3 regions of the Bacillus sp. NS1 genome follow, and region 3 is predicted to be linked to each of the others. Evidence: riboswitches for the same ligand, from Rfam matches in the RefSeq annotation. Region 3 holds a riboswitch; each other region holds the start of a gene.
What was found. A riboswitch is a leader RNA that binds a small molecule or an ion and turns the genes downstream of it on or off. The one in region 3 is predicted to bind cyclic di-AMP.
Positions count from the first base shown of each region.

Region 1: linked by a shared signal. The riboswitch ahead of kimA (potassium transporter KimA) and the one ahead of ktrA (potassium uptake protein KtrA) in region 3 are both predicted to bind cyclic di-AMP.
Region 2: linked by a shared signal. The riboswitch ahead of AC4CV5_RS17895 (dicarboxylate/amino acid:cation symporter) and the one ahead of ktrA (potassium uptake protein KtrA) in region 3 are both predicted to bind cyclic di-AMP.

Region 1 covers NZ_JBZAZF010000005.1:144,480-150,197, reverse strand. The annotation lists gene AC4CV5_RS17990 (glycosyltransferase family 2 protein) at 1-103, shown strand, start outside; gene AC4CV5_RS17985 (cellulose biosynthesis cyclic di-GMP-binding regulatory protein BcsB) at 109-2,220, shown strand; cyclic di-AMP (ydaO/yuaA leader) riboswitch at 2,356-2,499, shown strand; gene kimA (potassium transporter KimA) at 2,691-4,514, shown strand; gene AC4CV5_RS17975 (NUDIX hydrolase) at 4,571-5,020, shown strand; gene AC4CV5_RS17970 (pyruvate oxidase) at 5,087-5,718, shown strand, end outside.
Region 2 covers NZ_JBZAZF010000005.1:126,247-131,964, forward strand. The annotation lists gene fbpB (Fur-regulated basic protein FbpB) at 1-84, shown strand, start outside; gene AC4CV5_RS17875 (acyl-CoA dehydrogenase family protein) at 108-1,253, opposite strand; gene AC4CV5_RS17880 (hypothetical protein) at 1,385-1,720, opposite strand; gene AC4CV5_RS17885 (DUF2705 family protein) at 1,815-2,582, opposite strand; gene AC4CV5_RS17890 (ABC transporter ATP-binding protein) at 2,575-3,501, opposite strand; gene AC4CV5_RS17895 (dicarboxylate/amino acid:cation symporter) at 3,593-4,831, opposite strand; cyclic di-AMP (ydaO/yuaA leader) riboswitch at 4,906-5,036, opposite strand; gene AC4CV5_RS17900 (AI-2E family transporter) at 5,085-5,718, opposite strand, start outside.
Region 3 covers NZ_JBZAZF010000010.1:4,275-9,992, reverse strand. The annotation lists gene betB (betaine-aldehyde dehydrogenase) at 1-24, opposite strand, end outside; gene gbsR (transcriptional regulator GbsR) at 223-765, shown strand; gene bslA (biofilm surface layer hydrophobin BslA) at 972-1,517, shown strand; cyclic di-AMP (ydaO/yuaA leader) riboswitch at 1,664-1,812, shown strand; gene ktrA (potassium uptake protein KtrA) at 1,886-2,554, shown strand; gene ktrB (Ktr system potassium transporter KtrB) at 2,561-3,898, shown strand; gene AC4CV5_RS20375 (YiaA/YiaB family inner membrane protein) at 3,936-4,199, opposite strand; gene AC4CV5_RS20370 (glucosaminidase domain-containing protein) at 4,308-5,156, opposite strand; gene AC4CV5_RS20365 (MFS transporter) at 5,318-5,718, opposite strand, start outside.

The DNA of each region.
Region 1 (5,718 bases), on a different contig from region 3:
GCTGGTCATCTATTCTTTATTCGTAGAAATCAAGCACCGTTTATTCAAGCAGGAGGTCAAATGGTACAAAACAGAACGATACAATCAACATAAAAGCGGGTGACCTTTTTGAAACCAATAATGATTTTTCTCACTAGCCTCATGCTGCTTGTGATGACTGGACAAGCGGCTTTTGCCAAAGAGGTGGAGGTCAGCGGTTCGCTTCTCGGAAAAAGCAGCCAAGAACAATCCAAACAGCAGGTGCTGACAAGCGACCTGATTACACTGTACGGATCAAAAGACAGCGCAGAGCTGACGTATCAAATCCCGGCAGGTGCTTCTACCGGCAATCAGCAATTGGTGATTGAATACGAGGCATCAAATCTTTTAATTTCTCCATCATCATTAACGGCTGTCATAGACGATGAACCGGTCAAAACGTTAAAGCTTGATGGTGATTCCAAACGGAAAACAGTGAAGCTGAACCTGAATAAAAGCCAGTCTGCCCAAGGCTATCACAACGTATCGCTGAAATTTTACGGCGTGATGAAAGAGGGCGTCTGCGTCGGGCAGGATACGTCCGGCAACTGGATCAAAATTTATCCGGACAGCCGTCTGACACTGGCGGACAGCAGTGAAGCGAAGGGTACCTCGCTGGACCATTATCCATATCCTTTCGCCCAGTCGGGAAATACAGCGGAAGAAACAGCCATCGTCATTCCCGATGACCCAAGTTCGGCGGAAATTGAAGCTGCAGTGAAAACAGAAGGCTATTTGAAAACGGTGGATAGCAGTGTCAGCATCTCGTATGTCACGGAATCTGAACTGAAGAAAATCGACAAGCCGACAATTTTCATCGGAGTGGACAAGCATTGGAACGGCAAGGTGAAAAAGTTGCTGAAACAAGCCGGCTTACAAGCAAAAGGGGAAAAACTTCTGCTAGCGGAGCGGGTGTTAAAAGCAGAGGCTAAGCAGCAGCCGGTTCTGTTTGCACAAGCGGCATCTGATGACGTGCTCACTGAAAAAATCAGTGTCATCACGGATCAGACTTACACAGGCCAGCTCAGCGGCGATACACTCTCAATCAGCAAGCTAAAGCAGGTTGAAAAAAAAGAAAGCAATAAGCTGACCCTCGAGAATTTTGGAGCGGGTGATATCACAATTGGAGCTGACAAAACATCTTCCGCACATTACTTTTATCCAGCTTCGGCGGTTTTAGACCAAAACCAATCTGCAAAGCTGTCGCTAAAGTTGAAGAAGTCCGAAACGATTCAAGCCTCAACGGCTGAGAATGGATCGGTTTCTCAGGCGGCAGAACTGAAGGTCATGATCAACGGCCAGCCGCACTCGGTCCGTCTTGATGATTTAGGAAAAGAAGATAAAAACGGATTCTATCATGTCATGCTAAAAGTGGACCCTAAGCTGCTGCAAAAAAACCGCTACATTGATACTCAGTTTGTCACAACTGGATTAAAGGAAAACAATCCTTGCAACACGACTGATGAAGAAAAGTGGGTCTTTATCGATAAAAGCAGTACATTGTCTTACGCCATCAAAGACATGTCTCCGTCAGCGGATTTCCAAGAGTGGCCGCTTCCTTACGCCGGAAATCAGGAAAAAACAACGTTAATCGTGCTTCCTGACACCGTAAGCCAATCGAAGCTTGAGGAGCTTTCTCTTGTAACGGAGTCCTTTGGAAGCGAAGCGCAGCATTCATACAAGGTCAAGAAATCATCTGACGTAACAGCAAATGATGCCAAAGGTCGGAACCTCATTTTCATAGGGAGTATCAGTCAATTTTCTCTTCTGAAGGAGAAATCATCAGATCTGCTTGTGCCGCAAGTGAAGAACGGCTCGTTTGATGTATCAGGTTTTGAGATGTTGAATGAGACAACAAAACAAGTGGCATTTACTCAACCATCTCTTTGGGATTCACGCTACACAATGGCTGTCTTTGCGCCTTTAAAAGGAAATGGCACGGCTGTCACGAAAGAGATCATCAGTTATCTGAACAGTACCGATGACTCGGCAACCGTTGTTAACGAAACCAACAGCCAGCAGGTGTTTACAAACCACCAGCAGCTCAAATCTGAAACAAACAGTTCCAGTACAGAACAACCATCACAGGATAATAGCCAGAAATGGCTGTATATTGGTGTGCTGGCACTTATTATGGTGATTGCGGCAGTGTTCATTTGGGTTGCTGTAAGACGAAGAAAAAGAAAGACAGATACAGAATAAAACAGAGGCAATCACGCCTCTGTTTTTTATTTTTTTGGTACATAAATTCCATTTGTGGAACCTGTCATTTTATTTTTTTCGCCCGGCCAATAAGCCTCTTTACAACGTGCAGGAACGGGAGTATGATCTCTTTTAGAAAACAAATCGCTTAATCTGAAATCAGAGCGGGGGACCCACTAGAACGGCTTTTTGCCGTTGGGGTGAATCCTTTTTAGGTAGGGCTAACTCTCATATGCCCGAATCCGTCAGCTAACCTCGTAAGCGTTCGTGAGAGGAGATGAATGAAACCTGTGTTCGATGTAATGGCACAGGGGCATCCGTTTGCCTCTGTGTTTTTTGCTGTTCATTTTTAGAATGGAAATTTCGTACAGAGATACCATAGCAGAAAGGACTATTACAAAATGTGAGAGCAGATGCTGATGTTTTATTGTTTTAATTGAAAAATGAGAAATTAAAAGGGGAAGACATCGATGTATCATTCAATCAAACGTTTTTTGATTGGGAAACCACTAAAATCTCAAGCAGCTGGAGAGCAAAAACTGACAAAATTAAAAGCCTTGGCGATGCTTTCCTCAGATGCGCTGTCATCTGTCGCATACGGCACAGAGCAAATTTTAATCATTCTGGCGACAATCAGTGCTGCCGCATTTTGGTACTCCATTCCGATTGCGATTGGCGTTCTCATATTGCTGCTCGCACTGATTCTTTCATACAGGCAAATTATTTACGCTTACCCGCAGGGCGGCGGGGCGTATGTTGTTTCGAAAGAAAACCTCGGTGAAAAGCCGGGATTGATCGCAGGCGGTTCCTTGCTTGTCGATTATATTTTAACAGTAGCGGTAAGTATATCTGCAGGAACGGACGCCATCACGTCGGCCGTTCCTGTATTGCATGATTATCATGTGCCGATTGCTGTTTTACTGGTTTTAGTCATTATGATTTTGAACCTGCGCGGGCTTTCGGAATCGGCATCGATTCTTGCCTACCCGGTTTATCTGTTTGTGGCGGCGCTTTTGGTTTTGATAACAGTCGGGTTGTTTAAACTCATGACAGGACAAATAGATCAGCCAGTCCATCATACTCCGCTCGGCACACCGGTAGCGGGCATTACGCTGTTTTTGCTGCTCAAGGCTTTTTCTTCGGGCTGCTCGGCTTTGACCGGAGTTGAGGCTATTTCTAACGCGATTCCTGCTTTCAAAAACCCGCCTGCGCGTAACGCAGCAAGAACTCTTGCAATGATGGGCATTTTGCTGGCGATTCTATTTTCCGGTATCACCGTGCTCGCCTACGGCTATGGAACGGCGCCGAAGCCCGATGAAACGGTGGTTTCACAAATTGCATCTGAAACCTTCGGGCGGAATGTGTTCTACTATGTCATTCAAGGTGTCACATCACTTATTTTGGTCCTTGCGGCGAATACGGGATTTTCAGCCTTCCCGCAGCTTGCCTTCAACCTGGCGAGAGACCAGTACATGCCGCGTATGTTTACAGTCAGAGGCGACCGCTTAGGCTTCTCAAATGGGATTATCTTTTTAGGCGTTGCTTCGATTATGCTCATCCTGTTATTCGGAGGACAGACAGAGCACTTGATCCCGTTATATGCTGTAGGCGTATTTATTCCATTTACGCTTTCGCAAACCGGCATGTGCATCAAATGGATCAAGCAAAAACCAAAAGGGTGGATCGGAAAAATGCTGATCAACTCCTGTGGCGCTTTGATATCGTTTATGGTTCTGTCCATCCTGTTTGTGACGAAGTTTATTGTCGTATGGCCTGTGTTAATCTTTATGCCTATCGTCGTTTTATTGTTTTTTGCGATTAAAAATCACTACACAGCTGTCGGTGAACAGCTTCGCATCGTAGACAAAGAGCCAGAAGAAATCAAAGGCACGGTCGTGATTGTGCCAGTAGCCGGTGTCACCACAGTCGTGCAAAAATCGATTCAATATGCAAAATCACTGTCCGATCAGGTCATCGCCGTTCACGTGTCATTTGACAGAGAACAGGAAAAGAAAGTTGAAAAACGCTGGGAAGAGCTCAATAACGGGGTGCGTCTCGTTACGCTTCATTCCTCATATAGAAGCCTGGTCCATCCGTTTGATAAGTTTTTGGAAACTGTAGAAGCAAAAGCGAAGAAGGAGCAGTTTTCCGTCATGGTGCTGTTTCCGCAATTTATAACGAAAAAACGCTGGCACACCATCCTTCACAACCAATCAGCCTTCCTCCTCAGAGTCCGGCTGTTCTGGAAAAAGGACATAATGGTTGCCACGCTGCCGTATCATTTTAAAAAGTAAAGCATCCAGGACCAAGGGAATCACCTTGGTCTTTTTTGCGGGAATAGGAGAAAGCAATGTATACACAAGGTGCATTTGTGATCCTACTGAACGAAAATCAGCACATTTTGCTGGTTAAACGAAACGATGTCCCTTTATGGGATCTGCCGGGCGGCAGGGTCGATCCCGGGGAAACGGCTGAGGTAGCGGCAATTCGGGAGGTATTGGAAGAAACGGGATTCAGCGCAGCGCTTTCTGCAAAAATAGGTGTCTACCAAAGGCCAAAGTTTCAGGATGAACAGCATGTATTTGCCGGGCACATAACAGGCGGACAAGTAATAGCGAACGGGATGGAGACAGCGGAATTGAAGTGGTTTTCTCCGCAGCGTCTGCCGCTTAAAATGGTGCCGAACCGAAAAAGACAAATCAAAGATTTCCGGAATGGCGCTCTAGATGCAACTATCACCCTCAAGGACAGAGGCATGCTTGCGGCGATCGACCTGTTGAAACGAAGACTGGGCAAGTGATAAAGGTCTCCGGGTTTTAAAGCTATTCTCCGGTGGTATTGAAAAAAGGAAAAAGGAGGATACGGCATGGCACATAAAACTGCAGGACAAGCAATGACAGAATTGCTTGAACAATGGGGAGTTGATCATGTTTACGGCATCCCCGGAGACAGTATAAATGAGTTTATCGAAGAATTAAGACACGAAAGAAATCAATTGAAATTCATTCAAACCCGCCATGAAGAGGTGGCGGCGCTGGCGGCCGCGGCTGAGGCAAAACTCACCGGCAAGATCGGCGTCTGCCTGTCAATCGCAGGGCCGGGTGCGGTGCACTTATTAAACGGTTTATATGATGCAAAAGCGGACGGCGCTCCTGTGCTGGCAATTGCAGGACAAGTTTCATCAGGCGAAGTCGGACGGGATTATTTTCAGGAGATCAAGCTTGAGCAAATGTTTGAAGACGTAGCTGTGTTCAACAGAGAGGTACATAGTGCGGAATCACTGCCGGATCTCTTGAATCAGGCGATCCGCACCGCCTACAGCAAAAAAGGCGTTGCGGTATTGAGCGTGTCTGATGATTTGTTTGCGGAGAAAATCAAACGGGAGCCCGTACACACCTCACCAGTGTATATTGAAGGGAATCTTGAACCGAAAAAAGAACAGCTTGTCACTTGCGCGCAATATATAAATAACGCTAAGAAGCCGATTATCTTGGCGGG
Region 2 (5,718 bases), on a different contig from region 3:
GGCAATCCAAAGCTGATGAACGTCATTTATGACAGGATCGACCGCAAGCATCAAAAAAATCTGCAAGAGCAAAACAATACATAAAAAGAGCCGGGAAGGCTCTTTTTTTATGATTCAAACGCTTCTCCGGCCAGCTTTTGAATCACCGCGTCATCCATAGGCGGGTTATGAAGGCCGGCACGCACATCACGGTAATAGCGCTGAAGCGGGTTGGTTCGTTCAAGGCTTTTAGCTCCGACAATTCTCATCGCTTTATCGACAACAGACAGCGAAGCATTTGTGACGATATGTTTCGCCGCACCGAGCTCGCTTCTCAAGTGAGGGCGGCGCTCCGGATCATCATACAACTGAGCGATATGGAAAAGAAAATGTCTGGCGTTGAGCAGTTCAAGCTCCATTTCGCCTGTTCTTTGCTGTACGGCTGGAACATTCTTGATCGGTCCCTTCAAACTGTTTGGAGAATACTCAGACGCAAATTGCACCGCATAGTCTCGCGCTGCTTGAGCAATGCCAAGATAAATCGCCGGGATGTGAAGCAACCAGCCATTCGGCTTTGCTCCCCGAGGCCCTTGAAGAAATTCCACCAGTTTATCCTCATCAAGCGTTACCCCATTCAGTACAAGGTCATGGCTTCCAGTAGCCCGCATCGCCATCATATCCCACGTTTCTTCGATCGACAAACCGGGATCATCTTTATGAATGAGAAACACGCCTGTTGTTTGTTTTTCTTCAATCCATGCCGTCACTAAAAAATAATCCAGTGCTTGTGACATCGTCGTAAAGGTTTTTCTTCCGTTCACTGACCATTTGCCATTCGTTTTGACGGCGTTTGTACCGGGGCGCCCTCCTCTTGTCGGGCTTCCGGTTTTCGCTTCTGTCGCCGCCCTGTTGATAATGGCTCCGTTTTGGACTTCCTTAGCAATAAACGCAAACACGTCTTTATTCCAGCTGTTTCCTTCTCCTAGCTCTCCGATTACGCTCAAATGCCAGCCAATGCTCAGCGCTGCTGGAGCATCTCCCCGTGCAAGCCGTTCTTGAAACAGGAGCATATCGTAAACAGAAATGCCCCCTCCTCCATGAGATGCCGGCAATGTTAATGCCGTATACCCAGCATCACGCAGTTTTTGTATTTTTTCTACAGGAAAACGTCCCTGTTCGTCATCTTCAGCTGCAGTTTGCTGAAATTCATCCGCAATCCGTCCGATTTTCTCCATCCATTGCCGCTGTTGATCGTTTTTTATAAATAATGACATCCGGCAGCCCCCCAAGGTTTTAATTCCGATAAATTTAATATGTATTATAGATTTCCTGCCATTATTCCGCAACTGTTAACCTTTTTGCCAAGTATAAAAAAACACGCCGTTCCCTCAAGGGAACAGCGTCATTACACAGGATTTGCATCCCGGTCTTGTTTCATGCCGAGATAAATCAGCATATATGTCAGGTAACCCATTGTCATCACCAGGCCGCCAAAGAAAAAGCTCGAGAAAATCGGCTCTTCAAAAGCAGTCACTGCCGCAAGCACAATCCAGCTTGCATAGAGATAGATGATAAAATAACGGATGCCCGTTTTCATTTTATATATCATGTACAGCCCCGCGAGAGAGAACAACCCAAGCGCGAGTCTGAAATAAACAAGATGTTCAAACTGAAACATGAATGACACAAATGAGAATCCAAGCAGTAATACAATCGGTAAAGCGGTAATAAAGTTCCTCAATCGAGACACCTCCGTCAGTACCTTTAGTATAAACCAAAATATCAAATGATATTGATTTACGTGAGCTTTTTCACAAAAATGTCATTCCTTGCCTTTACACACGGACATCCCGTTTACAGAAGCACCACCAGCCAACGGCTATGAAGAATATGGCATGGATGATGATAATCCCCGCTGAAAACAATGGCGTCATCCCGGAAAACAACGCTGTCCCTCCGCTTCTGTATTGCGTAAAGTCAGTATTGGCAAAAAGCAAAAAGCTGCCCCATTTGTTTTCAAAGAGCTTCATGAGCTGGACAAGTGTACTCGCTCCGTATAAAACGACAAAAGAAACGACAACTGCTACTGCGCTGTTACGGAACAGCGAAGAACAAAGCAGCCCGAATAATCCCATCATTACGGCTTCAAGCCAGTTTGACCCGATCAGCGCCATAGTGTTAACCAGCAATGTCTTTGATTCCGCGGTCACCGATGTGCCAAAAAAGACGAGACCAAATAATAATGCCAAAATGTAGTATGCCAGATACAAATAAAAGCTGACCATCACGACTGTGATTAATTTTGACCAAAAGACCTTTTGGCGTTTAACCGGACGAATGAGCAGAAATTTGATTGTCTTTTTATCAAATTCCATTGAAACAATTGTCGCTGCAATCACGATCGTTAAAGCCTGCAGCAGGATGTTCAGGCTCGGTGTATACGATAAATAGCCGATGAAGTTTTCATCTGTTCCGGCACTGATGACAATCCGTTTAATGATTAAAGCCATGAAAAATTGAAAGACCGCCATCAGGATAAGAGACACCAATGTGACCTTCCGGTTAAAAAGTTTCATATGTTCATTCCAAATTAATTTAGACAAGCTCTTCTCCCTCCTCTTGATGAGCAGTTGTCGCTTTTATGAATTCATCTTCAAGTGATTGCGTATAAGGCGTAATGGAAAAGACATTCAGGTCTTGTCCGACAAGTGAACGGTTCAGCTCCGGAATGTTTTCTTTCGCTACCTCAACAACAATCGCCCCGTCTTGCCGTTCTGCTTGATATTGATTGCCTGCCAGCCAATTGAGCGCTTTTTCTTCCGGCTGCACTTCAATGATCGCTTTTTCTGTTTTTTGATCTGTCCCATGTAAGCTGACTTCCGCTTGGATCTCGCCTTTTTGAATGATGATGACACGGTCGCACAGATCCTCTACCTCACGCAATAAATGAGTAGCGAACAGGACTGCTGTTCCTTCCTTTTCTGCGAGCTCCTTAATATGATCGCGAAAATCCTTCATCCCCGCAGGATCGAGACCGTTTGTCGGTTCATCTAAAATGAGAAGCTTCGGGCGGTGAAGAATTGCTTGTGCAATGCCAAGACGCTGGCGCATGCCAAGGGAATAGGTTTTCACCTTATCATGAATCGCTGATGTCAGCCCGACACGTTCCACTACTTCATCAAGCCGTTCATCCGCTATTTTTTTGTGCATATTCGCAAAGTGCTTGAGGTTTTCCCAGCCTGTCAGGTACGGATAGAACTCCGGATTTTCGACGATCGCTCCAACCGCTTCCATCGCTTTTTCAAACTCTGTATCATGCTGAAATCCGCTGATTGTCACACTTCCGCTGTTTTGTTTTAACAGCCCGACGATGATACGGATGAGTGTTGTTTTTCCGGAACCATTCGGACCGAGCAGCCCGATGATTTCGCCCTCCATGACGTCCATGCTGATCTGTTTTAAAATTTGTTTAGACCCAATCTTTTTATCGAGGCCTTCAATATGTAAAATCGGCTCAGCCATAAAGCCTTCCTCCTTTTTCGACAAAAAATAAACAGTGCCCAAAAATTAGGCACTGTTTGTATTATAGCATTTGTTGCTTCCAAATGTTTGGTTAAACCGATAGAGTCGGCGCTTGCTCAGGCTGTTTATTCTTTTCTGTTTCTGTAATAATGACGGCGCAAGCCGCGTCTCCTGTTGTATTCACCACTGTACGGAGCATATCAAGCAGGCGGTCAATTCCGAGAATTAATCCGATTCCCTCGACAGGCAGGCCGACAGATTGAAGGACCATGGCGAGCATAATCAAACCGACTCCCGGAACACCTGCAGTTCCGACACTTGCTAACACTGCCGTCAGTATCACCATCAGCAGCTGAGTGAATGTTAAATCGTGCCCAAATACCTGCGCAATGAAGACGGTGGCTACCCCTTGCATGATGGCTGTTCCGTCCATATTAATTGTAGCGCCGAGTGGCTGGACGAAGCTGCTGATCGGCTCAGGCACTTTTAATTTTTTCTGGGCCACATCCATTGAAACCGGCAAAGTTGCATTGCTGCTGGAAGTACTGAATGCGACGACCATAACTTCTGAGAAATTTTTAAAGAACGTAATCGGATTTCTTCTGGCTATAAGCGCAACCGTAGATCCGTAGGTAACGACTGCATGTATGAGTAATGCCATGGTAACCACAATCATGTACAAGCCCATTGCTTTCATTGCACTGAAGCCTTGGCTTCCAATAGCTGTCGCAATCAGACCAAATGTACCATACGGAGCGAACTTCATTACAAGATTCACTAGGTACATCATCAATTCATTTCCTTGTTCAACAACCTTGAGCAGCATATCCGCTTTTTTTCCGAGCATTGTAATCCCAAGCCCGACAAAAATGGCAAAAGCGATAATTTGCAGCATATTCCCTTCCGTCATCGCTTGAACAGGGTTGGTCGGAATAATGTTTAACAGGGTGTCTGCAATACTTGGCGCTTTTTCAGCAGTGAATTCGGCAGACGATGTGTCATACGTTCCGAACTCTCCCGGTTTGATGACAAGAGCTAAAATGATGGCAATGGTAATCGCCACTGCTGTCGTGACGAGAAAATAAGAAATCGCCTTTACACCGATTCTGCCAAGCTTCTTAGGATCGCCCAGCCCGGCTACTCCCAGTGTCAGTGAGAAAAAGACAATCGGAACGACAAGCATTTTAATGAGGTTTAAAAAGATTGTGCCAAGCGGCCCAAATACAAACTTATTTAAATTTTCAAATAATTCAGGTGATGTTACGTTCAAAATAATCCCCGTGACCGCACCTAGCACCAATGCAATGATTATCTTTGTAGCCAGTTTCATCCGCATTCCTCCCTTTTTTGAAAAAAAGCCCGCGAGAGACTTCCCGTGGGCTTTGGCTGTATCTTCAAACCACAGGACTCTCTCTTCACGCTGATGAGGTTAGCTGACGGGTTCGGACGAAGAGATGTCCGTTTTTCAGATGAAAAATTAACCCCAAAAGATTGGGTCCCCCACTCCTTCTAAAAGGATTAAGCGTGTGGCTTACTATTGTATGATTTAGTTTATTTATACAGAAAAGATCCAATTTTGTAAACTATTTTTTGTTACTTTTCTCTTGGAATCTTTTGGGTCCTTCTTCCTTGTTGGTGACATCAAGAATATCAAGGAGAAACACAAAGATCGGAATCCCGATTATTAAACCCCAAATGCCTAAAAAGTGCTCAGAGAAAATGAGTACTGTGAAGGTGAAAAAGATCGGCAGCTCCGTTTTCGCAGACATTAGCTTCGGATTTAAGAAATACGTTTCGATCGCATGTATGGCGAATATGACAAGCACAATGTAGAGCACATACATTCCGCCGCCAGTGCTGTAGGCAATAATACTGAGCGGGATCAGAGAAATGACGACGCCTGCTACAGGGATCAATCCGAGGAAGAACACCATAATAGAAAGCCCAAACAGCTGCGGGAAATGCATAATCCAAAGCGCGATAAACGTCAGAATACAGTTGACGAGCGCAATGATAAATTGAGCCTCAAGAACTTTGCCGAACGTTCTTGCAAATTTGCTTCCGAAAAAAGCAATTTCCTCATAAAAGACCCTTAGTTTGCTTGTTTTAAATTTCGCCATGAACTCAGTAAGCCGCTTTTTCTCAAATAAGAAAAACATGCTGAGAATGAGCGCCATTACAATCTGCAAGCCGAATGTGCTGATATCGGCCAGATAC
Region 3 (5,718 bases):
GTCAATATATAATGTTTGACTCATATAAGCCTCCTTGACGTAAATAAAGTTTGTTAAATAAAAATTTAATGTTTTTAACAATCTTAATCTAACATACGGATTTTAAACTGTCAAAGCCCCATTTCGATTTTTCTTTTTGACTTTTCTATATGTTTCGTTAAGATAAAGAACATAAAGAAATAACTTAACGAATTTAATTTTCTAATGGAAAAGAGGGTCAGTATGGATGAAAATCCAGAATTTGCAGCTATAGAACAGGCACGGGATCTTGTTATCGACTCCATTGCTGAAACGATGGATCTTTACGGAATTACCCGCAGTGTCGGGATTTTATATGGGACGATGTATATGAGGGATGAGATGACGCTTGACGAAATGCGTGAGGAATTGCAAATGAGCAAGCCAAGCATGAGCACAGGTGTCAAAAAACTTCAGGACTTAAATGTAGTGAAAAAAACATTTCACCGGGGCATCCGCAAGCATACGTTTGTGGCTGAAAAAGATTTCTTTAAATTTTTTACTAATTTCTTTCCGCCTAAATGGGAGCGGGAAGTTCAAGTGAATGTAGCAGCGATTGAGGAAGCTCAGGCTGATTTACAAGAGATTTTAAGCAAGGAAGGTCTCAGTGAGGACATCAAAAATGAAGCGCTGCAGTTATACGAGCAGCTGGAAAGCTCTAAAGCCTACTATGACTGGCTGAAGCGTCTTGCTGAATCGGTGCAGAGCGGGGAAATTTTCAAATTTATACCGATTGAAACAAAGTAAAACAGAAAACGCCTGGGAAACCGGGCGTTTTTTTGTTCTTTTATATGAAATTACTACAAATTTGAAAAATACGGGAAAAACACCCCATTTACTTCCAAAATATTTGATGGTAATTTTATGTAGGTAAAATTTGTATTTGGCCGTTCAGAGGAGGTGAAAAGCGGGCAGGCCTGTATATTTTATAACTTTTTAGGGGGAATTTTATTATGAAACGCAAATTATTATCTTCTCTGGCAATCGGTGCATTAAGTCTAGGTTTACTCGTTTCTGCTCCTTCAGCTTCTTTCGCGGCTGAATCTAAATCAACTTCCGCTCATACTGAGTCTACTATGAGAACACAGTCAACAGCTTCATTGTTTGCAACAATCACAGGGGCCAGCAAAACGGAATGGTCTTTCTCAGATATCGAGTTGACGTATCGTCCAAACACGCTTCTCAGCCTTGGCGTTATGGAATTTACATTGCCAAGCGGATTTACTGCAAATACGAAAGACACAATGAACGGACGTGCGTTGCGTGAAACACAGATCCTTAATAACGGGAAAACAGTAAGAATCCCTCTGGCACTTGATTTGTTAGGAGCTGGCGAATTCAAATTAAAACTGAATAACAAAACACTTCCTGCCGCTGGTACATATACTTTCCGTGCGGAGAATAAATCATTGAGCATCGGAAATAAATTTTACGCAGAAGCCAGCATTGACGTGGCTAAGCGCAGCACTCCTCCGACTCAGCCGTGCGGCTGCAACTAATCTCAAAAGACCGGTTAATGCCGGTCTTTTTTGTGTTTTGACCTCCCCTTTTTCCTCTATTTCCATTTTTCTTTTTTCTGGTTAAAAATTTAAATTGACAAACTCTAGAAACAGGAGTAAATTCTTGAGTGTTCAATTTCATACAGTCTCTTTTACCGCTTAATCAAACACGAACGGGGGAACCAACGATTGGCTGTTTTTTTAACAGCCTTGGGGTGAATCTTACTAAGTAAGAGGGGGTACTCTGAATCCCTAATCCGACAGCTAACCTCGTAGGCGTTTACAGAGAGGAGGTCTATTAGCGACCATTCTTCGAAATGGTCTTTTTTTGCTCAAAAACGTTAATTTTACTAAGGGAGTTATGAACATTGGGAAGAATAAAAAATAAGCAATTTGCCGTGATCGGACTGGGCCGGTTTGGCGGAAGCATTTGCAAAGAGCTGCACAGAATGGGCCATGAGGTCCTTGCAGTTGATATCAACGAAGAAAAGGTAAATGCATACGCTTCTTACGCAACTCATGCGGTAATTGCCAATGCCACCGAAGAAAACGAATTGCTTTCGTTAGGAATACGCAATTTTGAATATGTGATTGTTGCAATTGGAGCAAATATTCAAGCGAGCACCCTGACCACCCTATTATTAAAAGAGTTTGACATCCCAAATATTTGGGTAAAGGCTCAAAACCATTATCATCATAAGGTACTTGAAAAAATCGGTGCTGACCGCATTATTCATCCTGAAAAGGATATGGGCGTCAAGATCGCACAAAGCCTTTCTGACGAGAACGTTTTGAATTACATTGATTTATCTGATGATTACAGTATTGTCGAGCTGCTGGCAACACACAAGCTTGATTCAAAATCGATTATTGACCTGAATGTAAGAGCGAAGTACGGCTGTACAATCCTGGCGATTAAACATCATGGAGATATCCGTCTTTCTCCCGCACCTGAAGACATCATTCACGAACAGGATTGCCTGGTAATCATGGGGCATAAAAAGGATATTAAACGTTTTGAAAACGAAGGGATGTAGACATAGGTGACACTTCAAAAGGACAAAGTGATCAAATGGGTTCGTTTTACACCGCCTCAAGTGCTTGCAATTGGTTTTTTTCTTACCATTATCATCGGGGCTGTGCTGTTAAAGCTTCCGATTTCTACAATGAAGCCATTGTCATGGATAGATGCCCTTTTTACTGCAGCTTCCGCTACAACAGTTACAGGGCTTGCAGTTGTCGATACCGGTACAGAATTTACACTTTTCGGGCAAACTGTCATCATGGGGCTGATCCAGATCGGCGGGCTTGGATTTATGACTTTTGCTGTTTTGATCGTCATGATATTAGGGAAAAAAATCGGATTAAAAGAACGAATGCTGGTACAGGAAGCCTTAAACCAGCCGACAATTGGCGGCGTTATAGGCCTTGTCAAAGTCCTGTTTCTGTTTTCCATCAGTATTGAGTTGATAGCAGCACTCATCTTATCCATCAGGCTTGTCCCCCAGTATGGCTGGGCATTCGGCTTGTTTGCCAGTCTATTTCACGCAATCTCTGCTTTTAACAATGCCGGGTTTTCGTTGTGGCCGGATAATTTGATGAGCTACGTTGGCGACCCTACAGTTAACCTAGTGATTACTTTCTTATTTATTACAGGAGGGATTGGATTTACCGTTCTGTTTGACATTATGAAAAATCGGCGATTTAAAGCCTTTTCTCTACATACGAAAATCATGCTTACAGGAACCCTGATTCTGAATGCGGTCGCCATGCTTGTGATCTTTATTTTAGAGTACAGCAACCCCGGTACGCTCGGCCACCTGCATATAGGAGATAAACTATGGGCTTCCTATTTTCAGGCTGTGACGCCGAGAACCGCTGGCTTCAATTCTCTTGATATTGGGAGCATGAGAGAAGGAACGATTGTATTCATTTTATTATTAATGTTTATCGGAGCAGGCAGCGCTTCAACGGCGAGCGGCATTAAGCTGACTACGTTCATCGTGATTTTAATGTCTGTGATCGCATATTTGCGAGGTAAAAAAGAAACGGTTATTTTCCGCCGCTCCATCAAATATCCGATTATCATTAAAGCTTTAGCTGTGAGCGTCACCGGTTTGTTCATCGTGTTTTTAGGGATATTCGCCCTGACGATCACAGAACAAGCGCCGTTTATTCAAATTGTGTTTGAAACCTTTTCCGCATTCGGAACTGTCGGTCTATCGATGGGATTGACTCCTGAACTCACAGAAGCGGGAAAATGTATCATTATTGTCATCATGTTCATCGGAAGAATTGGCCCTTTGACGTTCGTGTTTTCATTTGCAAAAACAGAGAAATCAAATATTCGTTACCCTGACGGCGAGGTGTTTACGGGGTGATAACAAAAAAATCCGGCGATTTAGGCGCCGGATTTTTTTATGATTCGATATGAGATTGATTTTGTCTTTTTTCCTGTTCCGCGATGATTTCGTTATCCTCTGCGTTATCACGGGTCACTTTTTGTGTAAGAATCGCACCGACAGCTACAAGTATCATAACAGCGATGTAATAGCCTTTTTCATTGAGTTCCAGATTATCAGCATTATAGAGTCCGATACTAAACAAAAATACTCCCGCAAAAAAAGTGAAATAAGCTAATACTGTAAAGGCAACCGTGTTTCTCCGTCTATATTTCTGCACCTTTGTTCCCTCCTGAAAGCATAGTCAAAAAGTGATAACTTCCGTGGAATATTATACCTCAAATTCCCCTGAATGGAACAAAGAATTAAAAATACCAGGAAAAAGGGCTCAGGTTGCTTCCTTTATTTCAACAGCTGAATCATCAATCCAGCCGATGAGTTTATCATTGATTTGGAATTGGTACCATACAGACTGGCCTTGCTGCTTTTTAGATACAACCTTTATGTCTTTGCCGATGTAAGATTGGGCAGAGGTGAGCTTTATGGACCGATCATCAGTAGAAGGCTTGGACCATATGTCTTGGACGGCACTGTCTTTAATCGAGGCGTTTAAATCCACTGATTTAAGGGATGGATTTACCTCATCGTACTCATCTAAATCGTATTTTTCCACAATATTGCTGATTTTGTCAGCGTAGTCAGGGTCTGTAGCATATCCTGCTGTTTGCAAAGCTGTTGCCGCTTCCTTATAATCCTCAGCCTCAAGCACCGGTTTATACTTCTTTTTATTCCACGATGTGCCGCGGACAAACAATTGGGCGTGATCATCCATAGATTCAAAAAACGTGCTGTATTTTCGAAACTTCGCGCGAATGGTTTTTCTTTTCCCTTTTTCAAATTCGTCCGTTTCCATCGTGACATGATGGCCTTTATAATTTCCTTTTACACCAAAAAGGTTGTTGGCCTGAGCAGCAAGCTCGCTGTTCCCCCAGTCGGATTCGAGAATGGCCTGAGCGATCGTGATGCTGGGGAGGACATGATATTTCTCATACAAAATTTGTGCATGTCCGGACAGACTGTCTATAAATACCTGCCGTTCATCAATTTCTTCAGGCTCTTTGGATGTTTCAATCGGTTTTGATAACGTTGTCGCTAAAACAAACAGGGCGAGCGGAATCGATACAATGAAAAATAGTGAAAAGAAGAGTCTACGTTTTTTCAGTTTTTTACGGGCCATGAAAAACCTTCCTTTGGGTTAAAAGATTACGAATGTAAAAGAATCTACCTTTTAGAATTTTACTTGCACTTCTAATATTTTTCAATTCTTTAGGGATAAAGTTGTGAAAAGATCGCAAACAAAAAAACCTTTCCCTCAAGGAAAAGGTTTTGATCATGTATCTATTTTAGTAAATTTCTGAGTGCATTACGATATTCTGTATCATGTATCACTTTATGTGATTGGACAGCATCCTTTGGCAATCCTTGTGCTGAAACGGCCAGTTTTTCCGGAGCTGTTTTCGCTTTATCATGCGGTTTATGTGCCAGCTTGTGCCCCATACCTGTCGCGTTCATACAGAATGACAGGCAAACGAGCAGCACACTGAGGATAAAAGAAATGAAAAAGAGATCATGATAAGCAGTCATCATAGAATCCTGTATCGAACCGCTTTGTCTGGCAGCATCTTTTTTTGTGAAAAATCCGATGAGGATTGGAACTCCCATATAGACAAACAATCTTAAAAACTGAACAGCTGTCATTCTCTTGACCAAATCAGGCAGCGGTCCGCCCATAGCAGCTC